Regions from separate parts of the Mesorhizobium sp. M0239 genome, predicted to be linked through region 2. Evidence: riboswitches for the same ligand, from Rfam matches in the RefSeq annotation. Region 2 holds a riboswitch; each other region holds the start of a gene.
What was found. Region 2 has a riboswitch for cobalamin ahead of NKI99_RS18465 (aromatic ring-hydroxylating oxygenase subunit alpha). Riboswitches for the same ligand answer to the same signal wherever they lie in the genome.
Positions count from the first base shown of each region.

Region 1: linked by a shared signal. The riboswitch ahead of metE (5-methyltetrahydropteroyltriglutamate--homocysteine S-methyltransferase) and the one ahead of NKI99_RS18465 (aromatic ring-hydroxylating oxygenase subunit alpha) in region 2 are both predicted to bind cobalamin.
Region 3: linked by a shared signal. The riboswitch ahead of bluB (5,6-dimethylbenzimidazole synthase) and the one ahead of NKI99_RS18465 (aromatic ring-hydroxylating oxygenase subunit alpha) in region 2 are both predicted to bind cobalamin.
Region 4: linked by a shared signal. The riboswitch ahead of NKI99_RS21200 (ABC transporter ATP-binding protein) and the one ahead of NKI99_RS18465 (aromatic ring-hydroxylating oxygenase subunit alpha) in region 2 are both predicted to bind cobalamin.

Region 1 is NZ_JAMYSG010000022.1:85,494-90,907, forward strand. It holds gene NKI99_RS22670 (hypothetical protein) at 121-378, shown strand; gene NKI99_RS22675 (trehalose-6-phosphate synthase) at 1,148-1,543, shown strand; gene NKI99_RS22680 (alpha,alpha-trehalose-phosphate synthase (UDP-forming)) at 1,540-2,511, shown strand; cobalamin riboswitch at 3,121-3,322, shown strand; gene metE (5-methyltetrahydropteroyltriglutamate--homocysteine S-methyltransferase) at 3,418-5,414, shown strand, end outside.
Region 2 is NZ_JAMYSG010000016.1:127,268-132,681, forward strand. It holds gene NKI99_RS18445 (ABC transporter ATP-binding protein) at 1-1,060, shown strand, start outside; gene NKI99_RS18450 (DUF680 domain-containing protein) at 1,138-1,374, opposite strand; gene NKI99_RS18455 (DUF680 domain-containing protein) at 1,444-1,644, opposite strand; gene NKI99_RS18460 (DUF680 domain-containing protein) at 1,716-1,913, opposite strand; cobalamin riboswitch at 2,421-2,622, shown strand; gene NKI99_RS18465 (aromatic ring-hydroxylating oxygenase subunit alpha) at 2,737-3,984, shown strand; gene NKI99_RS18470 (FAD-binding oxidoreductase) at 4,010-5,110, shown strand; gene NKI99_RS18475 (PqqD family protein) at 5,240-5,414, shown strand, end outside.
Region 3 is NZ_JAMYSG010000001.1:316,265-321,678, forward strand. It holds gene NKI99_RS01505 (TetR/AcrR family transcriptional regulator) at 115-723, shown strand; gene NKI99_RS01510 (hypothetical protein) at 1,014-1,997, shown strand; partial or broken gene bluB (5,6-dimethylbenzimidazole synthase) at 2,120-2,833, opposite strand; cobalamin riboswitch at 2,849-3,028, opposite strand; gene NKI99_RS01520 (histone deacetylase family protein) at 3,150-4,076, shown strand; gene NKI99_RS01525 (exodeoxyribonuclease VII small subunit) at 4,080-4,331, shown strand; gene NKI99_RS01530 (DUF2277 domain-containing protein) at 4,443-4,709, shown strand; gene NKI99_RS01535 (pirin family protein) at 4,749-5,414, shown strand, end outside.
Region 4 is NZ_JAMYSG010000020.1:38,470-43,883, reverse strand. It holds gene NKI99_RS21210 (DSD1 family PLP-dependent enzyme) at 1-902, shown strand, start outside; gene NKI99_RS21205 (AraC family transcriptional regulator) at 907-1,740, opposite strand; cobalamin riboswitch at 2,036-2,242, shown strand; gene NKI99_RS21200 (ABC transporter ATP-binding protein) at 2,405-3,193, shown strand; gene NKI99_RS21195 (ABC transporter substrate-binding protein) at 3,239-4,186, shown strand; gene NKI99_RS21190 (FecCD family ABC transporter permease) at 4,322-5,308, shown strand; gene NKI99_RS21185 (metal ABC transporter permease) at 5,333-5,414, opposite strand, start outside.

The sequences.
Region 1 (5,414 bases), on a different contig from region 2:
GATCATCGCAGTGGCCGAACTGCGTCAAAGCTCGCTGATAGCGACAGCCATTCGCTTCGGAGAACTGACCGATGCTGCTGCCGTGGAGCTAGCTGGAGAGCGGTGCAAGGCGGGCTTGCCTTGACGGCATTCATCGTCATCCAGATCGCCACCGGCATTTTCCAGAAGCTCAGCTTGGGGAAGGCCAGTAAGGTTCCGGAGGTGACGGAGAACTCGCGGCGTCCGTCGGAGCACTTGATTTGCGATCACGTCCCACGATGCCGAATGCGGGCAGACTGGTTCGCCATTGGTCTGGACCAGCGGAATTGGCAGCAGGGCTTCATCTTCGTCAATCTCGACGAGGCGCCGGATGTGAACCCCGGAATTCGCGGATATTAGGAAGTGTTCGCCTAGCTGGTATTTCACACATCCGAACCTAGGCATCGCGGTCTGGCTTCCACGATTTTGGGATCGTCGAGGCAACGAGGAAGGGATTGCGACAAAAACGATCCCTGACGGGCGGAAAGGGACTATCCCGCCCTCTCCGATCTCCGTGTCAAAACTCTTCGGCAGACGCAGAATCGCATCACGGGCCGGGCAGCCTTGGCGGCAGCGACATAGTTTCAGTTCATTTCAACAGGTGTTCGCATTTACTGGGTGTATCTCTTATCCGAACAATCGACAATTACCGCAAGCACGGTCCGCTCGATCGCGTTGCCAGCTATTTTCGCGATAAGCAGGTTCTTGAGGGCGCCGAAGCCGAAACGCGACAATCGGTCGCCATTTGCTCTGACGCTCGTCAGATTCTCGTCAGCAGGGGGTGTGCCAATCTGGGAATGCCAGTTGCTCCATCTGGGGAAATATTCAACGGAGGCATGAAATGGACGCATTGAACAACGCCAACTCGCCGCGCCGGAACCTCACATGGCAAACTGGGGCTGTTCGCGAACTAATCGCTTTTGAATAACCCCTGAGAGACTTGCCACAGGAGCGAGAACAACAAGCCGAAGTTGGCCCGTCCCGTCCTGTTGTCTCAGCCGCAGACCAGCGCTTCAACACGGCGGCCCAGCAGCCACATAGGAGTCTTATCGCAATTTCCAATCGCGGTGCGACTGTCAATTCTGATCAGCCCAAGACAGGCGGGCTTTCGGCGGCCCTGGAGTGCGTTGTGGAGCGTTCCGGCGCGGTCTGGGTAGGTTTTTCCGAACATCTGGGCGACGGCAATAAGCACCAGGTGCCACTCGTGCAGCGTGGCAAAGGTCAAATCGGGTGGCTCGATGGGCCGGCAGCGGAATATCCTCGGTACTATCAAGGTTTTGCAAATTCAATATTGTGGCCGGCGCTCCACTCGCTGCCGGACCGAATCTCAGGCTCGGAAGAGGATTATAAAAGTTATCGCGACGTCAATGCCTTCATGGCGCGCGCGGTGTCCGAATTGGGAGATAACGCAGTCTACTGGGTTCATGACTATCATTTCCTGCCGCTCGGCGCTGATTTGCACAGACTCGGCATTGACGGCCGATCGGCCATTTCCTGCATACGCCATGGCCCAAGTCTGACATGATGGAGCGCGTGCCCAATTCTGGCGAGCTAATGAAATGTATGCTCGAGTATGATCTGCTCGGTTTCCAGACCGACCGTGATGTGAGCAATTTCCTCGCCTGTGTCCAATCTCATTTGGGGCTGGAGAGCAAGGACGAGGTCGTTTTCTCGGACCGTGGCCAAACGCAATGCCAAAAGTTTCCTATAGGTATCCATCCGAAGCAATTCGAACGGTGTGCCGCAGATTCGCTTGAGGCGCAGAAAGCCTACATTTCGCAGTTGAAACTTGGCGGAGCAAAGCTAGTTATCGGCGTCGATCGGCTCGACTACACCAAGGGCATTGACAATCGGATTAAAGCTTTCGATCTGCTGGCAGTCGAGCCGCAACGTGTCTCGCTCTTGCAAATCGCAACTCCCTCACGTGGCGACATCCAAGCGTACAGCGAATATCGGCGCGACGTCGAAAGACTCGTCAATCAAGTCAACAACCGGCATGGCACGGACGAGTGGATGCCGATTATCTATGAGAACAGGTCGTTCACCCAAGCTGAGATAGCGGGTCTTTACAGAGCCGCGCGTGTTTGCGTTGTGACGCCGTTGCGCGATGGCATGAATCTTGTGGCGAAAGAATACATTGCTGCACAAGATCCGAGCGACCCTGGCGTTCTGGTGTTATCGAAGTTTGCCGGCGCGGCCGAAGACTTCGGCGAGGACGCCCTGCTGGTAAATCCGAGGCTCTCCGACGAGATAGCTACCGCGATCTCAAGAGCGGCCAGCATGCCGCGCGAAGAACGCATCCAACGCTGGCGGAGGATGATGGACAAACTTGAAGCGTATACGATCCACCATTGGTCAGCGGACTTCGTTCGGCAACTGGACAGCAGCCGGGTTACGGTCCCTGCGGATCACTTCCACTATGTTGGCTTGGGCTGGATCAGCGAGGCCCAAATGCCTTCGTATCGGACCGAGCCAGAATTGCACACGCGCTGACGCGTGCACTGGATAAAAACTGGGTCCTGCCGATCGTATGATGCAGAATATGAAGCACGCGAGCTTTGCCTCCATTTGCGCATCCCTCAATGCCGAGCGCTTGGAGAGAGAGATACTTATCCTGACCGCCTGAATGCGGCTTAAGCGGCTTATCGGGACCACAGTCGGGCTTTGCATCAGACCCTTGAGCCAGGCTCCGTCAGTGTGGTCTCTTGCCGCCGAGCGGAGTCATCACGATTGCCTAGTCACCCGTGATGACGACTGGCGTGCCAATTCCCCTCGGACCACGGTTTGGCGCTCACTCCGAGAAAACCGCTTCTACCACGCACGCACGGCTTGCGGCCGCATCGTTAAACATCGCCACCAATGCGATCTTCTGCATTCTAATGACGTTGTCACGCGCTTGAAGTCTTGTCCGAAATCCTTCATCGGCGACCTGCGAGGGATGTCGCAGCCCGACAGGGATCCATTAGTTGGACAATGGTGGCAGCGGAGCAGCGCCGCCAATGGGCGACTGAATATTTCACAATGTTAGACAAGCGTAAAAGCGAAATCACATAACGACATAAACATTTCGTTATGCGTCATTGACAAAAGAGCGGACTGCTGTGATTGTCTGCGTGTCGTGGTTCTCGCGTGCGGCGCTGCCGCAGCGGAGCTAAGAGGGAAGCCGGTGCAATGCCGGCGCTGCCCCCGCAACTGTTAGCGGCGAGCCAACCCCACTCATGTCACTGAGGCGAATACCCTCAGGAAGACGGGTAGAGGCTATGACCCCGCGAGCCAGGAGACCTGCCACGGCGAATTACGTCCACGGGCGGGGTGTCTCGGTGGCCGCTGCAAGCCGGCGTTCGTGCCGGCCTGCTAGCGCCTTCCTTGTCATCGGCGCCCCAACCATCGGGGTATGACATGACTGACTCTCAGGAAATTCCTGTAGCAACGCTCGGCGTGCCGCGCTTCGGTCGTCGGCGAGAACTGAAATTCGCGCTTGAAAGCTACTGGTCCGGAACATCGTCCGCTGGCGACCTTCTCACGACGTCGAAGGCGCTCCGTGCCGCTAGCTGGGAAGAGCAGCGCGATCGCGGCGTGTCGAAAATCCCGTCGAACGACTTCTCGCTTTACGACCATGTGCTCGACACCGCAGCCATGGTCGGGGCCGTTCCATCCCGTTACGGCTGGAATAGCGGCGAGGTCCCACTTGACATCTACTTCGCAATGGCGCGCGGCAACCAGGGTCAGACGGAGGATTGTGGACACGCTGGTCACCAGGAGGAGGCTCATGGACCTGGTGTAACCGCGATGGAAATGACCAAGTGGTTTGACACCAACTACCACTACATTGTGCCGGAACTCGATGATGGTCAGACGTTCGCCCTCTCGTCATCGAAGCCGGTCGATTACTTCCTCGAGGCTAAAGCTCTCGGCATTCACACACGCCCAGTCATCCTTGGACCCATCACCTTCCTCAAGCTGGCGAAATCGCCTGCCGAGGGGTTCGGTCCCATCGCGCTCCTACCGCGGCTGCTGCCCGTTTACGAGCAAGTCCTGCAGAAGCTGAAGCTGTCGGGAGCCGACTGGGTGCAGATCGATGAGCCAGCGCTTGTCCTCGATCTGAACCCGAACGAACGAGCTGCGTTCGAATTCGCCTATGGCCAGCTGTCGAAAGCCGCGCCCGAGCTGAAGATCATGCTGGCTACGTATTTCGGGTCGCTGGGAGACAATCTCGAAACCGCGGTTTCTCTGCCCCTGGCCGGGCTGCATATTGATCTCGTGCGCGCTCCCGAGCAGCTGGAAACGGTGGGTCGGCTCGCTCCGAAGGATCTGGTGCTCTCGCTTGGCTTGATCGATGGCCGAAACGTCTGGCGTGCGAACCTGCCCGCCATTCTCGACCGCATCAAACCGATCGTCGCCGGGTGGCCCTTGGACCGCGTCGAGATCGCGCCTTCTTGCTCGATGCTGCATGTGCCGATTGATCTGCGCATGGAGACGGAACTCGACGCCGACATCAGGTCGTGGCTCGCCTTCGCGGCCCAGAAGACCGACGAGCTGGTCTTGCTGGCCCGGGCCCTGTCCCAAGGCAGGGATGCGGTGGCAGGCGCGTTGAAAGCGTCTGCCGAGGCTGCCGCCACGCGCGTGACATCCACGAGGATCCATGACCCGCTTGTTCAGGGGCGGATCGCTAGCATTGAGGACAGCGCGAAGCGACGAGAGAGCGCTTTTGGCGAGCGCTCCAGAGTCCAAGCCGGCTCACTCGGGCTGCCGCCGTTCCCGACGACGACCATCGGGTCCTTCCCGCAGACGCCGCAGGTACGCAAGGCGCGGGCCGCTCATGCGAAGGGCCAGCTGAGCTATGTCGACTATGAGACGTTCCTGAAGAAGGAGATCGAGGCTGCAATTCGCTGGCAGGAAGAGATCGGGCTGGACGTGCTGGTGCACGGTGAGTTCGAGCGAAACGACATGGTACAGCATTTCGGCGAGCAGTTGTCCGGCTTCGCGCTCACCCAGCATGCGTGGGTACAAAGCTATGGGTCGCGCTACGTGCGTCCCCCCATCATTTTCGGCGACGTATCGAGGCGCAATCCGATGACAGTGCGCTGGTGGCAATTCGCCCAGTCGCTTACGGAAAAGCCCGCGAAGGGAATGCTCACAGGCCCAGTCACCATTCTCAACTGGTCTTTTGTTCGCGACGACGTACCCCGCTCCGAAGCCTGCCGCCAGATCGCGCTCGCCATCCGCGACGAAGTGATGGATCTCGAAAGATCCGGCGCAAGGATGGTCCAGATCGATGAGGCCGCGTTTCGCGAAGGATTGCCACTGCGCCAATCTGACTGGAAAGTCTATCTCGACTGGGCTGTCGAATGTTTCCGGATCGCTTCAACGGGTGTAAAGGACGCGACTCAAATTCA
Region 2 (5,414 bases):
TCTCCACGGCATCGACCTCGATATTAAGTCGGGCGAGTTCATCGTCTTCGTCGGCCCGTCGGGCTGCGGCAAGTCGACATTGCTGAGATCGATCGCCGGGCTCGAGGAAATCACCTCCGGCGAGCTTAGAATAGCCGGCGAAGTGGTGAACGACGTGCCGCCGTCGAAGCGCGGCATCGCCATGGTGTTCCAGTCCTACGCGCTCTACCCGCACATGACCGTCTACGACAACATGGCGTTCTCGATGAAGATCGGCAAAGAGAACAAGGCCGAGATCGACCGCCGTGTGCGTCAGGCCGCCGAGATCCTGCAATTGACCAAATATCTCGACCGCCTGCCCAAGGCGATGTCAGGCGGCCAGCGCCAGCGCGTCGCCATCGGCCGCGCCATCGTGCGCAATCCGAAGGTGTTCCTGTTCGACGAGCCGCTTTCGAACCTCGACGCCGCGCTGCGCGTCGCCACCCGCATCGAAATCGCCAAGCTCAAGGAATCGATGCCCAACACGACCATGATCTACGTCACCCACGATCAGGTCGAGGCGATGACGCTGGCCGACCGCATCGTGGTGCTCAAGGACGGCCATATCGAGCAGGTCGGCACGCCGATGGATCTCTACAAGAAGCCCGGCAATCTGTTCGTTGCCCAGTTCATTGGCTCGCCGGCCATGAACATCCTGCCCGCGACCATCGACAAGTCAGGCAATCCGACCGTCGTCAGCCATGTCGGCGGACGCAAGGCAACCGTGCCGATCGCAACGCCGGCTTCGGCGAAGGGTGCTGCGGTGAGCTTTGGCGTGCGGCCGGAGGACCTGATCATCGCCAGCGGCGCGGACTATCTGTTCGAGGGGACGGTCGACTATGTCGAGCAGCTCGGCGAGGTGCAGCTGGTCTATGTCGACATCGGTCGCGCCGACCTGCCGCTGGTGACCAAGCTGCCCGGCAATGTCGAGGTCAAGCGTGGTTCGACGTTGCGGCTGAGCGCCAATGGCGAGGACCTGCATATCTTCGACGCTGACGGACGGTCGTTTGCCCTTCATGAGGCTGAAGCGAAGGCGGCCTGAGGCAGGACCGCGTCTTGGACGCAAAAAGAGCGGCGGGCTAGGCCCGCCGCTCTTTTGTTGAAGATCAGCTTCGGCTGTTAACGGCCGAAGAGATTCCGGTCGCTGCCCTGAGGGGCGGACTTCTCCACGTCGCCCGACGAATTGAGCAGCTTCTCGACGAGGCCACCGCTGTTGCGGACCGAGCTCGTATGCGCGCTGTCAACCGAAGTAACCGCAGGCTGATTGGCGCCATTGGAGCCAAAGTTGTCGCTGCCGGCGAACGCGCTGCCGGTGATGGCCAGAACGGCGGCGGCAGCAATAAGGATCTTGTTCATTTTAATCTCCTGAATTCTGGATTTCGCCAGGACGGCAGACACAGCTGCCGTCGCTTGCGAAATTGGCTGTTAGCGACCGAAGAGGTTACGGTCGCTGCCCTGAGCGGGCGTCTGGGCAGCCGGTTCCGAGGTCTTGGTGGAAGCCGTGTACGACTGGTCCACTGCGGCGGCAGGCTGGTTAGAGCCGTTCGAACCGTAGTTGTCGCTGCCGGCGAAAGCGCTGCCGGAGATGGCCAGAACGGCGGCGGCGGCAATGAAGATCTTGTTCATCTTAAATACTCCTGAATGTCTGAATTTCGCCAGGGCGGCGGGCGAGCCCGCCGTCGACTGGGAATCGGCTGTTAGTTGTTGCCGAAGAGGTTGCGGTCAGCACCCTGGGCAGGCGCCTGAGCAGCCGGTTCCGACTTCTTGGTCGAAGCGGTGTACGAGCTGTCGACAGCAGTGGCTGCCGCGGCGTTCGAACCGTAGTGGTCGCTACCAGCGAAGGCGCTGCCGGAAATGGCCAAAAGGGCTGCGGCAGTGAGAATGATCTTTTTCATTTTTGTACTCCAGTATCGTCTTTTTCCGTCCGTCTAGCGGCGTGTCTTGGAAATGAAATCGCGTCGTTCGGACAGCTCCGATGTGGGAGGGCAACCCCGCCTTTTCCAATCACGAAGTTGTTCCGTGTGGACCATGAATCCACACCTTGAAATTGTGCCAAGGGAATCTACGGGTATATTTTTCTTCTTTATATCAGCATGTTAGATGTAACCACTGGATGGATCACCGACTGTTTCAGAGGCCCAGCGTTCACACCGTCCTGCACGCACCGTCAACAGAAACGAACCGTTCGGTTCGATTTTAGATCGAGCTAATAGTCACTTTTCGAAACCGTTAACCTTTTTTGACCCCGCCAAGGGATCCGATTCGGGGATATCGCTGCCGGCAAAATGGCCATCCGGGAGGTGGATTTCAGCCCGCGACGGTCTGCGGGAACGTTCGCATGCCGTGTCGCGCCGCATGGATACGATGTCGTTTTCATGCCGACGGCGCGCCCCCGATCGTGGTTAGATCATACCATCTCAGGTGCCGCTTCGTGACGACGAGGCGGAGAATTGGGAAGCCGGTCAGAATCCGGCGCTGCCCCCGCAACGGTGGTGGAGTTCAAGTCGCAACGGGAGACCACTGGGCAACTGCCTGGGAAGGTGTCGCGATGGTCCGCAAGGACAACTCCAGAGCCCGGAAACCAGCCCGAGATTGTTAGACTCGACTGATCGCGGTGGGCGGTCAAGAGGTGGATAGCGCATGTCGGCACCTAGCCGGCCTGCGTTTCAATCCTTCCTCCATCACCACCAGTTCAGTCCTTAGAAACGAGGACAGGACATGGATACCCGCAACGAGATGCTGAGGCTCCTGAAGGGGCGCCGGCAAGGCTTTTCGCTGGAGCAGCCCTTCTACACCGATCCGGACTACTTCAAGCTCGACATGGAGCTGATCTGGTATCGCGACTGGCTGTTCATCGGCCATGATTGCGAACTGCCGAAGCCGGGCAGCTACATCACCGTGCAGATCGGCGACTATCCGGTGGTCCTTGTCCGCGACCAGCACGGCAAGATCAACGCCTTCCACAATTCCTGCCGCCATCGCGGCAGCCGTGTATGCAACACGGAGAAGGGCACGGCGGCAAAGCTCGTCTGCCCCTATCACCAGTGGACCTATGAGCTGGACGGCCGCCTGCTGTTTGCCCGCCAGATGGCCGACGGTTTCGACAAGAGTGATTTCAGCCTGAAGCCGGTCGCCTGCGAGAGCGTCGGCGGCTACATCTTCATCTGCCTGGCCAAGGAACCGGCGGATTTCGCGCCGATGCGGGCGATGATCGAACCCTATCTTTTGCCGCACCGGTTGCGTGAAGCAAAGATCGCCTTCGAGAGCACGATCGTCGAGAAGGGCAACTGGAAGCTGGTCTGGGAAAACAACCGCGAGTGCTATCACTGCGCCGCCAATCACCCGGAGCTGTGCAAGACCTTCCCCGAGGCTCCGACCGTGACCGGCGTCAACGGCGCCGACAGCGACCCTGAAATGGTCGCGCACTGGGCTAGATGCGAGGCATCAGGCCTGCCGAGCAAATTCCGCATCGATCCGGCAGGGCAGTACCGCGCCACCCGCGCGCCTCTGCTGCGCGATGCCGTCAGCTACACTATGACGGGAAAACGAGCGGTCCAGAAGAACCTGTCCGACAGCGTTTCAACCGACCGCATCGGCTCCTTGCTGCTCTATCACTATCCGACGACCTGGAACCATATCCTCGGCGACCACGCCGTCACCTTCCGCGTGCTGCCGATCAGTGCCACGGAAACCGCGGTGACGACGAAATGGCTCGTCCACAAGGATGCGGTCGAAGGGGTCGACTACGACCTCGCTGAGCTCACCCATGTCTGGACCGAGACCAACGACCAGGACCGCCGCATCGTCGAGGAAAACGCCTTCGGCATCCTGTCGCCGGCCTATGAACCAGGCCCCTATTCGGAGCTGCATGAGGGCGGCGTGATCCAGTTCGTCGAATGGTACGCGTCGTTCATCGGGCCGCGCCTCGCAGAAGGCGACCGGCCAGCCTTGCGCAGCGTCGCCTAGCCCAGGGGACAAGAGGATGAATGCGATGACGGACCTTGGCCTCTATCGCCATCTCGACCAGATGACGCCCTGGAACGACAGGCTGCAGGTGCTGGAAGTGATCGGCGTCAGTGACGAAGCGCCTGACGTGAAGACCTTCACCTTCCGCTCCGACAACCAGACCTGGTTCCGCTACAAGCCGGGCCAATTCGTGACTCTGGAACTGCCGACATCGGACGGGCCGCTGATGCGCACCTATACGCTGTCCTCCTCGCCATCGCGGCCGTTCTCGATCGCGGTGACGGTGAAGGCGCAGGCGGGCAGCACCGGTACGCGCTGGATGTTCGACCATCTGACGCCGGGCTCGCACGTCAAGGCCTATGGGCCGACCGGCGACTTCTCGCTGCACAGCCACCCGGCGGCCAAATATCTGTTCATTTCGGCCGGCTCCGGCGTGACGCCGATGATGTCGATGCTGCGCTGGTTGAACGACTGCGCGCCATGGACAGATGTCGGCTTCGTCAACTGTGCGCGCCGCCCGGAAGAGATCATTTTCCGCAAGGAACTTGAGCTGCTCGGCAGCCGCATGCCCGGCCTGTCGCTCGGCTTCATGATCGAGGAGCGGTCGAGCCGCGAGGGCTGGTTCGGCCATATGGGCCGCATCGACGCGATCCGGCTGCCATTGCTGGCGCCCGATTTCCGTGAGCGCGAGATCTTCTGCTGCGGCCCCGATCCCTTCATGCGCGCCGTGCGCGGCATGCTGGACGCCGCCGGCTTCGACATGGCGAAATACCATCAGGAAAGCTTTGCGGCGCCTACCGTGGAGGAGATCCCGGCGCCGTTCTCGCCGCCGGCGGAAGACGGCGCCGCTGCTGCTGTCGAGGCCGTGACACCAATCCGGTTCTCGCTTTCCGATGTCGATGCCGAATGCGTCGCCGGCCAGACCGTGCTGCAGACGGCACGCGCCTCTGGGGTGCGGATTCCCGCCGCCTGCGAGTTCGGCCTGTGCGGCACCTGCAAGGTGAGGAAGGTCGCGGGCGATGTCGAGATGAGCCACAATGGCGGCATCCTCGATCACGAAATCGAGGACGGCTTTATCCTCGCCTGTTGCTCGAAGCCGCTTTCTGCGCTTGAAATCGAAGCGTGATCGGCTGCGCTCGCCCCGAGCCTGCGCCATCTTGCCAAAAACCCTGCAAATGGTTAGACGCCTGCAACGGTGGGGTTGACCGTAAGGCCCGAAGATCATCTCCGCGGCCTGCTCGGCGGGGGAGCAAACATGCGACAATCCGGCATCTATGCCATTGCCAGCAAGGATATCGTCTTTGAATCCTTCGACGGCGAAGCCGTCGTTCTTGACCTGACCACGGGCAAATATTTCGGCTTCTCTGATTCAGGCAGCAGACTTTGGGATGCACTGTCGTCCGGCGTGCCTGCCTCCGAACTTGTCGGCG
Region 3 (5,414 bases), on a different contig from region 2:
TTCCTCGACAAAGGACGATTGGACAATTACATACGGAGCGTATGATTATTAGATAGAGCATACGCCGCGTATGTCAATTAGCATACGAAGCGTATGTGAATAGGTCCAGGACACATGCACAAACCCCGCAAGGAGATGATCGCCGAGACGCGCGCAAAGCTTATTGCGGCGGCCCGTCATGCCTTCGGCACAACAGGCTATGCGGAAGCCTCGATGGATGATTTCACCGCTTCGGCCGGGCTGACGCGCGGTGCGCTCTATCATCATTTCGGCGACAAGAAGGGGCTGTTGCAGGCGGTCATAGCCCAGATTGACGGCGAGATGGCGGCGCGCATCAATGAGGTCGCGTCGAGAGCGCCGACCCGTTGGCAACATTTCGTCGACGAATGCTCGACCTATATCGAGATGGCGCTGGAGCCGGAAATCCAGCGCATCATGTTCCGGGATGGCCCGGCCGTGCTGGGGGATCCAGCGCAATGGCCGAATTGCAGTGCGTGCATCGCTTCAATGACCGACCATCTGACCGCGCTGCAGGAGGAGGGGGTCGTTGTCTCCAGCCTCGACCCCGAGACGGCCTCGCGATTGATCAACGGAGCGAGCAGCCAGGCAGCGCAACGGATCGCCAATTCGAGCGACCCCGAAGCGACGTCGAAGAAGGTGGTGACGGCGTTCAAGCAACTGCTCGAAGGCCTGCTCAAGAAGCCGGACCCGCAGTCGAATTGAAGTTCCCACCGGAGCTTTCGTGCCCGGCAGCTGTTCCCGATAGGAATTTTTTCTTGACTCGGTGACCTCAGCTAAGGTATATATTCGTCCATGGTGCTGATTTGCGCCAGTGACCCGCCGCACAGGCGGGTTTTTCGTTTGATGCTCCGTCAGCCGCGCGCCGGCGAAAGGCTCCGAAAGAAAACCGTCAGCCCGAATTCGTTGCCCTTCGGCGTCAAGGGCCGGCAATTGACAATCGCCGGGTTGAGCCCATCCTCTTCCACCATCTCTGAGGCGGAGATTCGGGGCACATGTGGGATTTCGAGATCGGCCGGTCGGTGTCCATCATGATGCGGACCTGGCCGTTCATCGTCTTTCGCATGATCGTCTATTTCGGCATCACACTGGCCTACATCATGGCGACCGGCACCGGTGCCTCGGTCGGCTATGGCGTCGGCCATATCTCCACCGATCCCGACGGGCCCATGTCCTTTGCCCTGTGGGGCGGCGTGGTCGGGTTTGGCATCGTCTCGATCGCGGTCTACTGGATCCGCGAATACATCCTCTACATCGTCAAGGCCGGCCACATCGCCGTCATGGTTCATCTGATCGACGGCCGCGACATTCCCGGCGGTCAGGACCAGATCGCCTACGCCAGGGATATCGTGACCCAGCGTTTTGCCGAGGCCAACACCCTTTTCGTCGTCGACCAACTCGTCAAGGGTGCCATCCGCGCCATCACCAGCCTGCTCGGCGGTATCGCCGCCTTCCTGCCGATACCGGGCCTGAGCGGCCTGGTCTCCTTCATCAACACCGTGATCCGCCTGTCGCTGACCTATGTGGACGAGATCATCCTCGGCTACAACATCCGCATCAATTCAGCCTCGCCGTTCGAGACGGCGCGCCAAGGCGTCGTGCTGTATGCCCAGAACGGCAAGGTCATGGTCAAGAACGCCGTCTGGCTGGCGGTCATCATGTGGGGCGTGTCATTCATCATCTTTCTGATGATGCTGGCGCCTGCTGGCGCAATTCTGTTCCTGATGCCTGGTCAGCTCGCCGGCTGGGCTTTTGTGCTCGCCATCGTCTTCGCCTGGGCATTCAAGGCGGCGTTCATTGAACCCTTCGCCATCGCCTGCTTGATGCAGGTCTATTTCAAGACCATTGCGGGCCAGGTGCCGGATCCCGCCTGGGACGCCCGGCTGGCCGAGGCGTCGTCGAAGTTCAGAGAGCTCAAGGACAAGGCGCTGGCCTCCTTCGGCGGTTCGCGCTGGGGTACGGCCGGCGCCACACCCTGATCCGCTGGGCGGGTGATGTCTGGTGAGGCAGAAACGGTGTTGAGGCGCGCCACGGTGGATTTGAGCTGTGTCTCGCCTTGCCCGGAAAAGGTCTCGCTCATGATCAGCTCCGGCAGCGGCAGCCGCCGTCCCCAGCCATGCGTTTCAAGGTCCGGTTTGGGAGCGAACTCGGAAACACGGCCGACGCAGAGATAGGCGATCGGCGTTACGTGGTCCGGAATGGCCAACAGCCGCTTCAGCGCCTCAGCCTCGATGATGCTCACCCAGCCGACGCCAACGCCCTCGGCACGCGCGGCCAGCCAGAAATTCTGCACCGCGCAGACGGTGCTGTAGAGATCCATCTCCGGATTGTGCCAGCGTCCCAGCGGCGAACCCTTCGAGCGCTGCCGGTCGCAGGTGATGCAGATGTTGAGCGCGCTCTCGCAGATGCCTTCCAGCTTGAGCTTGCGGTACAGCGCCTGTTTTTCCGCCTCGATCGCCGGCAGTTCCTGTTCTCGCGCGGCCAGGAACAGGTCGCGCACCTCCGCCCGTCGTTTGACATCGCGAATGACAATGAAATTCCATGGCTGCATGAAGCCGACCGATGGCGCGTGATGGGCGGCAAGCAGCAGCCGTGCCAGCACGTCGTCATCGATCGCGGTGGGCAGGAAATGGCTGCGCACGTCACGCCGCGTGAACATGGCGCGGTAGACCGCATCGCGCGCATTCTGGTCAAATCCATCGTCAATGGCAGCGGTCATGTGTTCCGGCATCGCTTGTCCCCTTGCGATTGCAGATTCAAAACTGACAGAGCGTACTTTGTGCGTCCAAGTAGACGCACGTCGCTCTGATGCCATCCGCCTGACCACGCGGATGACAATGCCTGCCAGGCCGGTCTTCTGGCTCGGGATCAACCCGCGTCCGGTGCCTTCCCGTCATCGACAGTGGCATTTACCGGCGCGGTCCCCCTCACAGCGTTGGGCACGCCACGGAATTCAACCGTGTTCCCGATTCTCCCGCTTGCGGCGGGCACCAGGCAGTACCAGGGACCTTACGCCGAAGCGCCCGCGGGGCCAATGCCTGCGGCGACGCGAATGGACGCAGTCGCGATTTTCCCCAGTCATCGGCCGCCCGTGCATGGCCTTTGTCGATCCGGGTCACTAGATTAGGACGATGACCACCCGTCTCTACACCCATCCGATCTTCCTCGAGCATCTCACGCCGCCCGGACATCCCGAGCGGCCCGACCGCTTACGCGCCATCGAGCGCGTGCTCGACGACGAAGCCTTTGCCGGGCTCGATCGTATTCAGGCGCCGGAAGGCGACGAGGCCACCATCCTCTACGCGCATCCCGCCGATTTCGTCGCCCGCGTGCGCGCCGCCATCCCCGACGAGGGGATTGCCCGCATCGATGCCGACACCACTGCCAGCCCGAAGAGCTGGCAAGCGGCGATCACCGCGATCGGCGCCGCCAACGCCGCCGTCGATGATGTCTTTTCGGGCCGCGCCGACAACGTCTTCGTCGCCGCCCGGCCGCCCGGCCATCATGCCGAAAAGACCACGGCGATGGGCTTTTGCCTGTTCAACACGGCGGCGATCGCGGCGCGTTATGCGCAGAAGAAACACGGTGTCGAGCGCGTTGCCGTCGTCGACTGGGACGTGCATCACGGCAATGGCACGCAGGATATTTTCTGGGACGATCCGTCGGTGCTCTATTGCTCGACACACCAGATGCCGCTTTATCCCGGCACCGGAGCGAAGACCGAAACGGGCGCCGGCAACATCGTCAACGCACCGCTGGCGCCGCAGACCGGCAGCGAAGTGTTTCGCGATGCCTTCCTGTCGCGCGTCCTGCCCGCGCTCGACAATTTCGCGCCCGACCTGATCATCATTTCGGCGGGGTTCGACGCGCACCACCGCGATCCGCTGGCCGAGATCAATCTGACCGAGGATGATTTCGACTGGGCGACCGGCCAGCTGATGCAGCGCGCGGCACGCCACAGCGGCAACCGGCTCGTCAGCCTGCTCGAGGGCGGCTACGATCTGCAGGGATTGGCATTTTCGGTCGCCGCCCATGTCGGGCGACTGATGAAAGGATGAATGATGGCCGATGAGACCAACGAAGACGTCAAGGCGATGAGCTTCGAGCAGGCACTCGATGCGCTGGAGAAGATCGTCGATGATCTGGAGCGTGGCGACGTGCCGCTCGACCAGTCGATCAAGATCTATGAGCGTGGTGAGGGGCTGAAGGCGCATTGCGACCGGCTGCTGAAGGCCGCCGAGGACAAGGTCGAGAAGATCAGGCTGTCGCGCGACGGCAAGCCGGTTGGAACGGAGCCACTCGACGCGGATTGAGGCTCGGTCCGAACGATGGCCTCGCCTCACCGGTTTTTGGACATGATCATGATCGAGGATATAACTCGTTCCGATTGAAACAGCTCAAGGACAAGAGGAGATACGGAAGCGATGTGCAGAAACATCAAGACCCTGTTCAATTTTGATCCGCCGGCAACCAATGACGAGGTGCGCGACGCGGCTCTTCAGTTCGTCCGCAAGCTGAGCGGAACCACGCGACCCTCGAAGCAGAACCAGCACGCCTTCGACCATGCCGTCGAAGCCATCGCCGCCTCGGCGCGCGAACTGCTCGATTCCCTGGAAACCCACCAGCATCCGCGTAATCGCGAAGAGGTGGCGGCCAAGCTGCGGGCAAAGGCGGCGATCCGCTTTGCCTGATGCGGCCAGGCGGCCTTCGACCACCGACAAGGAGAGTCCATGAGCTTCTTCCCCGGGAAAGACCCTGAGGCAGGCGATGCCTTCGCCAGCGATCAGATCGAATTGATGGTCATACCCAACGCCAAGGATATCGGCGGTTTTCAGGTGCGCCGTGCCCTGCCGACGGCAAAAAGGCGGCTGGTGGGGCCTTTCATCTTCTTCGACCGCATGGGGCCCGCGGTCCTGCGCGCCGGTCAGGCACTGGATGTCCGTCCGCATCCGCATATCGGCCTGTCGACGGTCACCTATCTGTTCGACGGCAAGATCCGGCACCGCGACTCACTCGGCACCGAAATGGTCATTCAGCCCGGCGACGTGAATTTGATGACCGCCGGCCGCGGCATCGTCCATTCGGAGCGTACACCGGAGGAACTGCGTGGCGCGCCGATGTCGGTATCCGGCCTGCAGACATGGCTGGCGCTGCCGGACGACAAGGAAGAGGTGGCACCGGTTTTCGAGAATACCGCAGCGCTTCGGCTTCCCGAGATCGAAGCCGAAGGCGTCAACGGGCGCCTCATCATCGGCGATTTCCAGGGACTGCGGTCCCCGGTCAGGGCCGACACGGAGACGCTCTACGCCGACCTGCGCCTGGCGCCCGGCGCCAGCGTGAAAATCCCTGCTGATGCGGAAGAACGCGCCATCTATACGCTGGAAGGCGAGGTCTCA
Region 4 (5,414 bases), on a different contig from region 2:
AGGCGGTGCTGAAGGCGTTCCCGGATGCCGATCTGCTCTATGGCAAGCCGATGCCGATCGGTGCGGCAAGGGCTGCGCTGGTGAAGGGTAATGTTGACTGGTCGCGTGTCTGCTGGCTGATCGACAGCGAGGAGAGACTGGCGGAATATGGCGCCCTCGCTGGCGAACTCGGCATCGGCCTGCGCATCGCTTTCGAGATCGATGTCGGGCTGCATCGCGGCGGGTTCGCCAATCCTGAGGCCTTGTCGAAGGCGTTGAGCGCGTTGCCGGCCCGGCTGCATTGCGAAGGCGTCATGGCCTACGAGGCGCATGCGCCGCTCATTCCCGGCCTTTTCGGCGGACCGGCAAAGGCATTGGCCAAGGCGTCGGCGCAGGCGTCGGCGTTCGTCGCCTGTCTCGGCGCCGACCAGCGCCATATCCTGAACATCGGCGGCAGCAAGACCGCGCTGCTTCATCATGGCGGCATGGCCAACGAGGTTTCGATGGGCTCGGCCTTTGTGCTGCCCAGTGATTTCGATACGCCAGGCCTCGACGGCTTCCAGCCGGCGGCCTTCATCGCCACGCCGATCCTGAAAATGGTCGAGCCGATGCTGCCTGGCCCGCCGGCCGTCACCCGCCTGCTGCAGGCGCTCGGCCGCTTCCCGCGCAAGGGCTGCTATCTCTATGGCGGCAAGTGGATGGCCGAGCCCGTCTTCCCCGAAGGCATGAAGGCGAACGGGCTGCTCGGCCTGTCCTCCAACCAGCAATTCATGGGCTTGCCCGCCGACGCGACCGCAAAGCCCGGCGACTACGCGTTTCTAAGGCCGACGCAGAGCGAAGCCGTGCTGCAGCAGTTCGGGTCGATCGCTGTGTTTTCCGGCGGCGGGATAGTCGATCGCTGGCCGGCGCTGCCGATGGCCTGACCGACTACGCCTTCACCGGTATCCAGATCTCCAGCCCGCCATTGCCGCTGCGTGGGTCGAACTCAGGGCCGTAGCGTTCGAATTCCGGCGCATCCGATATCTCGTGGCCGGAAGCCGGCAGCCATTTGTTCCAGATCGTATTGACCGTGCGGCGGATGGTCGAGATGTGTTCGCGGTGGGCAAAGACCGCATATTTCTGCGCCGGCACCCGCACCCGGCTGAATTCCCTCGGCAGGTCGGAAAAATCAGACACTTCGACGCCGGCGATGTAGTCGAAATTGCCGGCATCGTCGCCGTTGACGCAGACGCCATAGGCGACGTCGCCGGCCTCGCCCGGAATGTTGCCGATATAGGGGCCGAAGCGCTGCCATTGCATCGGAATGGCGGCGCTGGTTTCGCAGCTGTAGCGTTCGCCGAGGCCGGCGATCAGGAACGGCCGGCTGGTCTCGAAACGCGGTGGTTCGAGATTGGTGAGGAAGGACTGGTCCATCAGGATCGGCTCCACGAGGTCGAGCTTGTCGAGTGTGCCTTGCGCGCGCACCAGTTCCGGCGTGGTGCCGAACTGATCGCGGAAGGCACGGGTGAACGCCTCATGCGAGTTGTAGCCGGCGTCGAGCGCGACGGAGAGAATGTCGGGCGCCCCGCCGGCCAGCTTGCGCGCCGCCTCGGTGAGCCGGCGTGAGCGCATGTAGCCCATCACCGAGCGGCCCGTGGCAGCGCCGAAAGCCCGCGTCACATGAAAACGCGACACGCCGCTGCTTTGCGCGACATCGTCAAGCGAGATCGCCTCCGGCAGATGACTTTCGACGAACCACAGCGCTTTCTCGGTCGGGTTCATTTTGCTCCTCGCATTGGCCAGATCATCCTGCCGTTTCCTGGCGCGGCCAGTTTGATCGAAATTGCGCATCCCGCGCAATCGAACCGATCCCGTCACAGTCGCACACCGATATGGCACAGCGGTCGAGCGCCCCTTGCCGCCGACGAGCCAAATTCGGCAGGCTTCGCTTGACAGCGCCAGGCGGCATCCTCTAAATGCGTAATGTTATTACATATCGAGAGCGTGAAATGCATGTTTCCCCTAGCCGGCCCACCACTCCGTCCGAGAAATCCATTGCGAAGCGATTGGGGGAAATCTACGCTGAAGCGGTGATGGTCCCCGAGTCGAAAGGCGAGGGGTGAAAAGGGAACACGGTGAGATCCCCAGGGGTCGAGGCCGTGGCTGCCCCCGCAACTGTAAGCGGCGAGCAAAATCCGTGAATGCCACTGGCCGGCAAGGCTGGGAAGGCAGGATGGCGCAACGACCCGCGAGCCAGGAGACCTGCCATCACTGAGTTGACCGGACGGGGTGTGCCGGGAGGAAACGCGAATCCCGGTCTTGTCGGCCGCTTCGCCAGCTTCGTTCCGTCGCCAGTTTTGGAAAGTGACGGAAAGTTGGACGGCTCTATCGATCATCGCATCATCGTGTGCACGCTTTGCCATCCCGGCAATCTGGCGGGCAGCCGATGACCGTAGCGCTTCTCGAAGCACATGACCTCTGCGCCATGGCCAATGGGCGGGATCTGGTCCAGGCGGTCAGCTTCTCGGTGGCCGCTGGCGATCGCCTAGCCATCATCGGTCCCAACGGCGCGGGCAAGACGACGCTGCTGCGCATGCTGTCGGGCATGCTGCGGCCGAGCTCCGGCGAGGTGAACCTCGGCGGGCGCCGGCTGGGCGGGATTTCCGCCGCCGAGCGGGCGCTGCATATCGCCGTTGTCGGCCAGACCGACCAGCCCGATCCGCGGCTGGCGGTGATCGACTATGTCGAGCTGGGCCGGGTCCCGCACGCTCGGCTACGGCGCAGGAGCGAGGAGCGTGACATTGTCGTCGATGCGCTGCGCCGGACCGGCCTGCTGCCGCTGCTTGGCCGCACCATCGGCTCGCTGTCGGGCGGCGAGCGCCAGCGCGCCCAACTGGCCCGCGCCATCGCCCAGCAGCCAAAGATCCTGTTCCTCGACGAGCCGACCAACCATCTCGACCCGCGCGCCCGCGGCGAACTGCTCGACCTCGTGGCAGGCTTCGAGATGACGGTGATCGCGGTGCTGCACGATCTGGCGCTGGTGGCACCGTTCGCCACCAGGGTGGCGGTGATGAACCATGCCCGTCTGCAAGCGCTCGCCGCACCGCGCGAAGCGCTGACCCAAAAGCTGATTCGCGAAATTTTCGGCATCGATGTGCTGCGTCTGCGCCATCCGACCGAAGACCGCGAACTGACGGTGTTCGATGTTCCGAACCGTGCCGCGCCGCCATCCTGATTGAAGCCGTCCCATATCGATCATCCCGTCCACAGGAGCAAACCCTTGAAACGCCTTGCTTTTTCGCTTGCCTTCTCGCTGCTGGCCTCGACAGCCCTGGCCTTCCCGGTAACTGTCGACAGCTGCGGCAAGCCGCTGACCTTCGATGCGCCGCCGAAGCGCGCCGTCATCCAGGATCTCAACATGGCCGAGATGGCTTTCGCGCTGAAACTGCAGCCGTCGATCGTCGGCCTGACCGGCATCACCGGATGGTACAAGGTGGGTCCTGAGTTCAAGGCCGAGCAGGGTTCGATCCCGGAACTGGCGCCGAAATATCCGACGCTCGAAAACCTCGTCGCGGTCGAGCCCGATTTTTTCTTCGCCGGCTGGTATTATGGCATGAAGCCGGGTGGTGAAGTGACGCCCGACACGCTTGCTCCGCACGGCATCAAGACGCTGGTGCTGACGGAAAGCTGCGTCCATCTCGACAAGAGCCGCCCCGCCGCCTCGATGGACCTACTCTATGGCGACGTCGAGAAACTGGGCAAGATCTTCGGCAAGGAGGCCGAAGCTGAGAAGCTTGTCTCCGGCTGGAAGACGCGGCTCGCCGAGATCACCGCCAAGGTCGGCGACGCCAAGGGAACGCGGGTCTTCCTCTATGATTCCGGCGAGGACAAGCCGTTCACCGCAGGCAAATTCGCCATCCCCAGCGCCATGATATCAGCCGCCGGCGGCGACAACATCATGGCCGACATGGACACCAGCTGGGGCAATACGGACTGGGAAACGGTGGCGTCGCGCAATCCGCAATTCCTCATCCTGCTCGATTACCAGGATGGCGGTGGCTACAGGAAACTGCTCGATTTCCTGAAGGCGCATCCGGCGATGAAGGAGACGGACGCGGTCAAGAACGAGCGCTTCGTCGCCCTGCGCTATGCCGAACTGACGCCGGGCCCGGCCAACATCGAAGCGATCGACAAGATCGCCAAGGCCATGCATCCGGAAGCGTTTTGATGCCTGTGGCCCAAAAGTGCGCAGCGGTTTTGGGGCAACGACATGCATGAACAAAAGATGCTGGAAGTGCGTCGCACGCGTCCTGACAGACACAACGCATTTCCAGGCTTGCGCCATCCGGCATTTGCACTGGCCATGCTGGTGGGAGCGGCGGCGATTGCCGCTCTCGCTCTGCTGTCGATTGCCTATGGTTCGACACTGATCCCGTTGACCGATGTTGTTGCCGCGCTTGGCCGTGCAGTCGGCTTCAGCGGGCGCGACGTGGCAGGACCGGTCGGCAAGATCGTCGTCGACCTGCGGCTGCCGCGCACGATCCTGGCCATCTGCGTCGGCGCCGGCCTCGGCGTCGTCGGTGCGCTGCTGCAGACGGTGACCCGCAACGACCTCGCCGATCCGTTCCTGTTCGGCCTGTCGTCGGGCGCCGCCGCGGGTGCGGTTTCCGTTATCACCGTCTTCGGCGACAGTTTCGGCATCTGGACATTGCCGGTCGCGGCCTTCACCGGCGGCATATTGGCTGCCGGCGTCGTGCTGCTGCTGGTTGCGCGGGTGAGGGGGCAAGGCCCGGAGCGGCTGATCCTTGCCGGCCTTGCCGTGTCCTTCATGTTCACCGCCTTGACCAACTATCTTGTCTTTGCCGGCGATCAGCGCGCCGCCCACTCCGTGCTGTTCTGGACCATGGGCGGCCTTGGCCTGGCGCGCTGGGACAACATCTGGCTCGGCGCACTGGGTGCGGGGACCATTCTGGCTTACGCGCTGTGGAACCACCGCCGGCTCGATGCTTTCCTGGCCGGTGAAAATGCCGCCGAAAGCCTTGGCGTGCCGGTGGCGCGCATGCGCCGGATGACCTTTCTCGTCGCCGCCTTCTCGACGGCTATCCTTGTCTCGGTCGCTGGCGTCATCGGCTTCGTCGGGCTGATGATTCCGCATCTGTCACGGCCGCTGGCGGGCCCCCTGCATCTGCGCCTGGTCGCCAGCTGTGCCGTGTTTGGCGCGGTGCTTTTGCTGGCCAGCGACCTTCTGGCCCGAACGCTGCTGCCGCCGCAGGAACTGCCGATCGGCATCATCACCAGCTCGGTCGGCGCGTTCTTCGTCGTCACCATGCTGATCCGCAACCGGCTTTGAGTGCGGCCTGGGTCAGGGCCGCGATTACTCTCCCGAAATGCCCAGTTGCACCCGTTGCTTTGGGCGCTTCGACTGGAACAGGGCAAGCAAAAAAACGCCGGCCTGA